DNA from 2 places in the Pseudarthrobacter sp. B907 genome. Region 1 is predicted to be linked to the other one. Evidence: riboswitches for the same ligand, from Rfam matches in the RefSeq annotation. Region 1 holds a riboswitch; the other holds the start of a gene.

Region 1 (3,309 bases):
CCCGGTCCGATGACGGGCTCTCCGCCCGGCTGGACAAGGCCGCCGTCTCCGAGCTGCGGGCCCACCTCGACGGCAGAGTCACCGTGATGCTCGGCCATTCCGGCGTCGGAAAATCCACCATGGTCAACGCCCTGACCGGGGCGGAGCGCGCCACCGGCGGGGTGAACGCCGTCACCGGGCGCGGCCGCCACACCTCGTCCTCCGCGCTGGCGCTGAAGGTCAACGACGCGCCCGCCGGCAGCTGGATCATCGACACCCCCGGGATCCGGTCCTTCGGCCTGGCCCACGTGGACCCGGACCGGATCCTGCGGTCCTTCCCGGACCTGGCCCCCGGTACCGAGGACTGCGACCGCGGCTGCAAACACGACGCCGCCGCCGTGAACTGCGGGGTGGACGCCTGGGTGCAGGGCGGCCACGCAGGCCCGTCCGGCCCGGCCCGGCTCGCGTCGCTGCGCCGGCTGCTCGGCACGGACCCCCGTCTTGAGGCGCAGGAAACCAAGGAACTCGGCAGCGTCTCCTAGCGGTCGCCTCCCGGTCAGCGGCGGGTTTAGACGGTAGCTTGGAACCATGAGCCAACCCGCTTCGAGCTACAACGATGACCTGCGCCTTGCCCATGTACTGGCAGATTCCGTAGATTCCCAGACCATGAGCCGCTTCAAGGCGCTCGACCTTCGGATCGAGACGAAGCCGGACCTGACCCCCGTCACCGACGCCGACAAGGCCGCCGAGGAATCCATCCGCGGGCAGCTGTCCCGCTCCCGCCCGCGCGACGCTGTCCTCGGCGAGGAATTCGGCAGCTCCGGCCACGGCTCGCGCCGCTGGATCATCGACCCGATCGATGGCACCAAGAACTTCGTCCGCGGCGTCCCCGTCTGGGCCACCCTGATCGCCCTCGTCGACGAGGGCGAACCCGTGGTCGGCGTCGTCAGTGCCCCCGCCCTGGGCAAGCGCTGGTGGGCGGCCAAGGGCGCCGGGGCCTACATGGGCCGGTCGCTGGCCGCGGCCACCCGGCTGAAGGTCTCCAACGTTTCCCAGCTCTCGGACGCTTCGCTGTCGTACTCTTCCCTGGGCGGCTGGAAGCAGCGCGGCAACCTGGACGAGTTCCTCGGGCTCACCGAGGAAGTCTGGCGCACCCGCGCCTACGGCGACTTCTGGTCCTACTGCCTCGTGGCCGAGGGCGCCGTCGACATCGCCTGCGAGCCGGAACTCAACCTCTACGACATGGCCGCACTGGTCCCGATTGTCACCGAAGCCGGCGGCCGCTTCACCTCCCTCGAGGGTGAGGACGGCCCCTTCGGCGGCAACGCCCTGGCCACCAACTCGATCCTGCACTCGGAAGTCCTCAAGCGCCTCAACCCGGACCTCGACGACCTGCTCTAGGCGGTCCCGCTCCAGGCCGGCCGTAACACTGGGCTTCATATTCCGGCCTTCCTTTTCCGTGCGGAGTGCCATGTCCTAGGCTCGAAGCAGGTCACGAGTGCCAGCGCGAAACCCCGGTTTGCTGGCCGGCAACCCTCCATTCGCGGCGGGGTGCCCCGGGTGACGACCTGGCCGGTCCGGAGCGGACCCGGCAAGCGCGGATCCCCTGTGAGCGGGGTCCTTTCCGAGCGAGGTCCCATGACGACTGCCACCATCCCCAGCCACCCCTCCGCCGGCGCACCGGCGCACCCCGATGCCCGGTTCGACGCCGCCAGCCGCCCGCTGTCCGCGGTCTCCGGCGCCGAAATCCAGGCCCCGCTGATCCAGGGCGGCCATGTCCGCTACGCCAACCTGGACTACGGCGCCTCCGCCCCGGCACTGTCCGTGGTTTCCGCCTACCTGAACGAGATCCTGCCGTACTACGCCAGCGTCCACCGCGGCGCCGGCTACGCCTCCCAGCTCAGCACCTCGGTGTACGAGAACGCCCGGAACATCGTCCGCGGCTTCGTCGGCGGCCGCCCGGACGACTCGGTGATCTTCACCCGGAACACGACCGACTCGCTGAACCTGCTGGCCGGCTGCCTGCCCGTCGCCGGGGGCCGGCACACCGGCGAGGTGCTGTACCTCGACATCGAGCACCACGCCAACCTGCTGCCCTGGCAGAACGTCCCGCACCGCAGCGTCGTCGCCGCAGGCACCCTGGCCGGCACGCTGGCGCGGCTGCGGGAGGAACTTGCCCACGGCGGCGTGAGCCTGCTCGCCGTCACCGGCGCCTCCAACGTCACCGGAGAAATCCTGCCGATCCGTGAACTCGCCGCGCTGGCGCACGAATACGGGGCCCGGATCGCCGTCGACGCCGCCCAACTGGCCCCGCACCGCCGCATCGACATCACCGCGGACGACGTCGACTACCTCGCCTTCTCCGGGCACAAGCTCTACGCCCCGTTCGGTGCCGGCGTGCTGGTCGGCCGCCCGGACTGGCTCGACGCCGGCACACCCCACCTCGCCGGGGGCGGCGCCGTGCGGGACGCCCGGCTCGACGCCGTCAGCTGGACCACCGGACCGGCCCGCCACGAGGGCGGCTCCCCCAACGTCCTGGGCGCCGCCGCGCTGGCCCGCGCCACCGAAGTCATTGCCGCCCTCGACGAGCAGCAGTGGCATGCCCACGAGGACGCCATCCGGTCCTTCCTCGTCGAGGGACTTGAGCGGATCGACGGCGTGAGCGTCCACCACATCTTCGAGGACACCGGCCACGCGGGGAACCCGGGCACGATCGGCGTCGTGAACTTCTCGGTTGAGGGCTACGACGCCGGCCTGGTCGCCGCGTACCTGTCCGCCGAGCACGGCATCGGCCTGCGCGACGGCCGGTTCTGCGCGCACCCGCTGCTCAAGCGCCTCGGCCTGCCCGCCGGCTCCCTCCGCGCCAGCTTCGGCCTCGGCTCCCGGCTCGACGACGCGCAGCGGCTGCTGGCCGGACTCGAGGCGCTGCGGCGCAACGGCCTGGGCTGGGACTACGTTGTGGACGCCGGCCGCTGGGTCCCGGCCAACGACACCCGCAGCTATCCGCACTGGGCGCCCAACACGCCGGGCACCGCCGGCGCCGCCCCCTGCACCCTGGACTAGCGTCCGGGTCGTCATCGAGGGCCAGCCGGGCGGCCCGCCGCGGCCCCGTGCGGTAAATTCTGTAGGTACGCACCAAAAGCTGCCGAAGGAGATCGCACGTGGCACGCGGCGGCCCCAACCTGCACGGGGGACCCAAACTGCAGCATGACCGCCGGCGGGAGCTCGGGGAGAGCTTCCAGGACGGCGGCGAGCACTATGACCGGGTCCGGCCCGGTTACCCGGCGGACTCCGCCGACTGGCTGATCCCCGCCGGAGCCCGCGACGCGG
Region 2 (3,309 bases), on a different contig from region 1:
GGCGCCCTGCGCGAGGGCTTCGTCCACGAGCCGGGCCAGCGTGGCCGCCGCCGCCCGCGTGACGTCCGGGCCTGTGGCCACCGCCGAGGCCGACAGGTTTCCCTTAACGCCCGTCACCAGCAACGTTGTCATAAGCTGCCCGCTCGGCAGGGTCTGGGTGGCCAGCGAGCCGAACGAGGTGTCCGCGCTGGTCTTCACCGGCAGGATCTCGGTCTGGCTCGTGATCTTCTGGCCCCGGATCTCCATGCTGAAGTTTGTGCATTTTTTGCTTTTGGCCACGGCCGCCTCGAGGTTCACCCCCAGCTGTTTCTGATCCGCGACGGCGACCAGCGTGACGACGGTGAGGGCCTGGACCGTGGTGGATTTGGCGACACCGCCGGCATAGGTGCTGCCGGCCGGAATCTGGGCATTGCTGTCCGCCACGACCGCGCACTCTGCCGGGGATATCACGGCCTCCGACATCGTCTGCTTCGAGATCTCGATGCCCTTCTCCAACTGCTCCGCGGGCACCACCGTAAGCGCATTCCCTTCGCCGTCGGCAAGCCCCGCGATAATCGCCGTCAGTTCCGCCCCCGTGAATGCCTTCGGCGTCGGCGTCGGCGTCGGGGTTGGCGCTGCGCTACGTGGCTGGCCGGCGGCCTGCGAGGCGGCGGCTGAGGCCGGCTCGACGGTGTTCGCCGGAGACGTGGCCGGCGTCGTCGTTTGGCCGCAGCCGGCCAGCGCGAGGGCCGCTGAAATCAGGAGGGCTGCTGGTGCGCTGCGGCGCAGGTTCATGGGCAGGTTCATGGAGTTCCCCGGTTCCGTTGAAGTAGCTGGCATCTCGCCGAAAGGGCCAGGGGAACAGTCCGGGCGGCGGCCAGGGCCGCACTGCGCAATGAGCCCCCACCACACCGCCCGCAGACGCGATACGGGTGAGCCTACGGCATCGGCGGGCCAGCGCATAGTGACTTAACATGACGGCGGCGGCTCTGCCCGCCGCCGTCGCAGGTGTTAGGTTTTTCGGGAGTAATGAGACCCGGTGCCAAGCCCTGACTGGCCGGTCGGCAACCCTCCCTTTCGCGGCGGGGTGCCTCAGGTGAATACTCGGCATATCGAAATTCGAGCTGCAAGCGTGAAAGAAGGAGATCCGTCATGCCTGACGCGTCCGCCCCCGCTGTGCCTGATACAGCAACCGGGACAGCCCCCGCACCGTCCCCGGCCGGCCCCGGCGCCGAGGAGAAGCTGGCTTACCGCCTGTTCACCGGCCCCGACGACCGCACCTTCTGCGAGCGCGTCTCCGCCGCGCTGGCCGAAGGCTACGTCCTGCACGGCAGCCCCTCGGCCACCTTCAACGGCAGCACCGTGATCGTGGCCCAAGCCGTGGTGCTCCCGGCCGCGATCGCCAGCGCCGACGCCGCCGTCGCCAACGCGGTGGATGAACTCGACGCCGTCGAGTTCGAGGGCGAAGGCCACGCGTGAGCTACGCCGGAGACCTGACCCCGGAGGAGGCCTGGGCGCAGCTTGAGGCCGGCGCCGTCCTGGTGGATGTTCGCACCGAGGGCGAGTGGGCACATATTGGCGTCCCTGAGACCGCGGGCGGACGCCGGGAGCCGCTGTTCATCCAGTGGACGCTGGCCGGCGGCGCCCCCAACCCGGGGTTCCTGGAGCAGTTGCGGGCGCAGCTGCCGGACGACGGTGGCGCCGACCTCATCTTCCTCTGCCGCTCCGGTGCGCGCTCCGTGGCGGCTGCCACCGCCGCCACGGCCGCCGGCTTCACCGCCTACAACGTCCTGGAAGGCTTCGAGGGCGAACCGGATGCCTCCGGCGCCCGCACCGTGAATGGCTGGAAGAACCGCGGCCTCCCGACCAACCGGGACGAGCGCTAAGTGGGCTTCAATCCCGATGCCCAGGGCTGGAGCCCGGACACCCAGGCAGTCCGCGGCGGGCTTGACCGCACCGGTTTCCAGGAGACCACCGAGCCGATTTTCCTGAACTCCGGCTTCGTCTACGAATCCGCCGCCGCGGCGGAGCGTGCCTTCACCGGCGAGGACGAGCGCTTTGTCTATTCGCGCTACGGCAACCCCTCCGTGGCCACGTTCCAGGAGCGGCTCCGGCTGCTCGAGGGCACCGAGGCATGCTTCGCCACCGCCTCGGGCATGTCCGCGGTGTTCACCGCGCTCGGGGCGCTGCTGGCAACCGGCGACCGGGTGGTCGCGGCCCGCTCGCTGTTCGGCTCCTGCTTTGTGATCCTCAACGAGATCCTTCCGCGCTGGGGCGTAGAGACGGTCTTCGTGGACGGCCCGGACCTGGAGCAGTGGCGCACGGCGCTGTCGGAACCGACGACGGCGGTCTTCTTCGAGTCCCCGTCCAACCCGATGCAGGAAATCGTGGACATCGCCGCCGTGAGCGAGCTGGCGCACGCCGCCGGCGCGACGGTCGTCGTCGACAATGTTTTTGCCACCCCCCTGCTCCAGCGCTGCGGGGAACTCGGCGCGGACGTGATCGTCTACTCCGGCACCAAGCACATCGACGGCCAGGGCCGGGTGCTCGGCGGCGCGATCCTGGGCACCAAAGAGTTCATCGACGGCCCGGTCAAGCAGCTTATGCGCCACACCGGCCCGGCGCTCTCGGCGTTCAACGCCTGGGTACTCACCAAGGGCCTGGAGACCATGGGCCTTCGCGTGAACCACTCCTCCGCTTCCGCGCTGCGGCTGGCCGGCTGGCTCGAGGAGCAGCCCGCGGTCAGCTGGGTCAAATACCCTTTGCTGGCCTCCCACCCGCAGTACGAACTCGCCGCCCGGCAGATGAAGGCCGGCGGCACCGTACTGACCTTCGAGTTGTCCCCGTCCCCGGGTCGTTCGGCAAAAGAGGCCGCCTTCGCGCTGCTGGACGCGCTGAGGATCATCGACATCTCCAACAACCTGGGCGACTCAAAGTCGCTGATCACCCATCCGGCCACCACGACGCACCGTGCCATGGGCCCGGAGGGCCGCGCGGCGATCGGGCTGAGCGACGGCGTGGTGCGGTTGTCGGTGGGCTTGGAAGAGGTGGAGGACCTGATCCGGGACCTCGGGCACGCGCTCAAGCAGGTCTAGCTCCGGCGGACCCGGGACAATGTGGGGGCCGGTTCCGCTGCGCCCTCCATCCCCTCAGTGTCCACGCCGCGCGTCGTGACCCGCACCGCGTGGGCGACGACGGCGGCCAGCCCCGCGTCGTCGGCGGGGGTGTCCTGGCGAGGGGCGCTGAGCGCCTGCCGTTGTTGCTCCGACCCCGTGCCGTCCGCCAGGATCCGGTTGACGCCGAGCCGCGCGAGGTCCAGTTCGCCCTGCT

The links. A riboswitch is a leader RNA that binds a small molecule or an ion and turns the genes downstream of it on or off. The one in region 1 is predicted to bind S-adenosylmethionine.
Region 2: linked by a shared signal. The riboswitch ahead of ABLI39_RS13655 (DUF1737 domain-containing protein) and the one ahead of ABLI39_RS04060 (aminotransferase class V-fold PLP-dependent enzyme) in region 1 are both predicted to bind S-adenosylmethionine.

What each region holds. Positions count from the first base shown of each region.
Region 1 is NZ_JBEEQE010000003.1:226,001-229,309, reverse strand. It holds gene rsgA (ribosome small subunit-dependent GTPase A) at 1-521, shown strand, start outside; gene hisN (histidinol-phosphatase) at 568-1,380, shown strand; SAM riboswitch class IV at 1,470-1,583, shown strand; gene ABLI39_RS04060 (aminotransferase class V-fold PLP-dependent enzyme) at 1,618-3,042, shown strand; gene ABLI39_RS04055 (class I SAM-dependent methyltransferase) at 3,141-3,309, shown strand, end outside.
Region 2 is NZ_JBEEQE010000016.1:46,066-49,374, reverse strand. It holds gene ABLI39_RS13660 (hypothetical protein) at 1-786, opposite strand, end outside; SAM riboswitch class IV at 1,005-1,118, shown strand; gene ABLI39_RS13655 (DUF1737 domain-containing protein) at 1,132-1,458, shown strand; gene ABLI39_RS13650 (rhodanese-like domain-containing protein) at 1,455-1,865, shown strand; gene ABLI39_RS13645 (O-succinylhomoserine sulfhydrylase) at 1,866-3,074, shown strand; gene ABLI39_RS13640 (glutamate--cysteine ligase 2) at 3,071-3,309, opposite strand, start outside.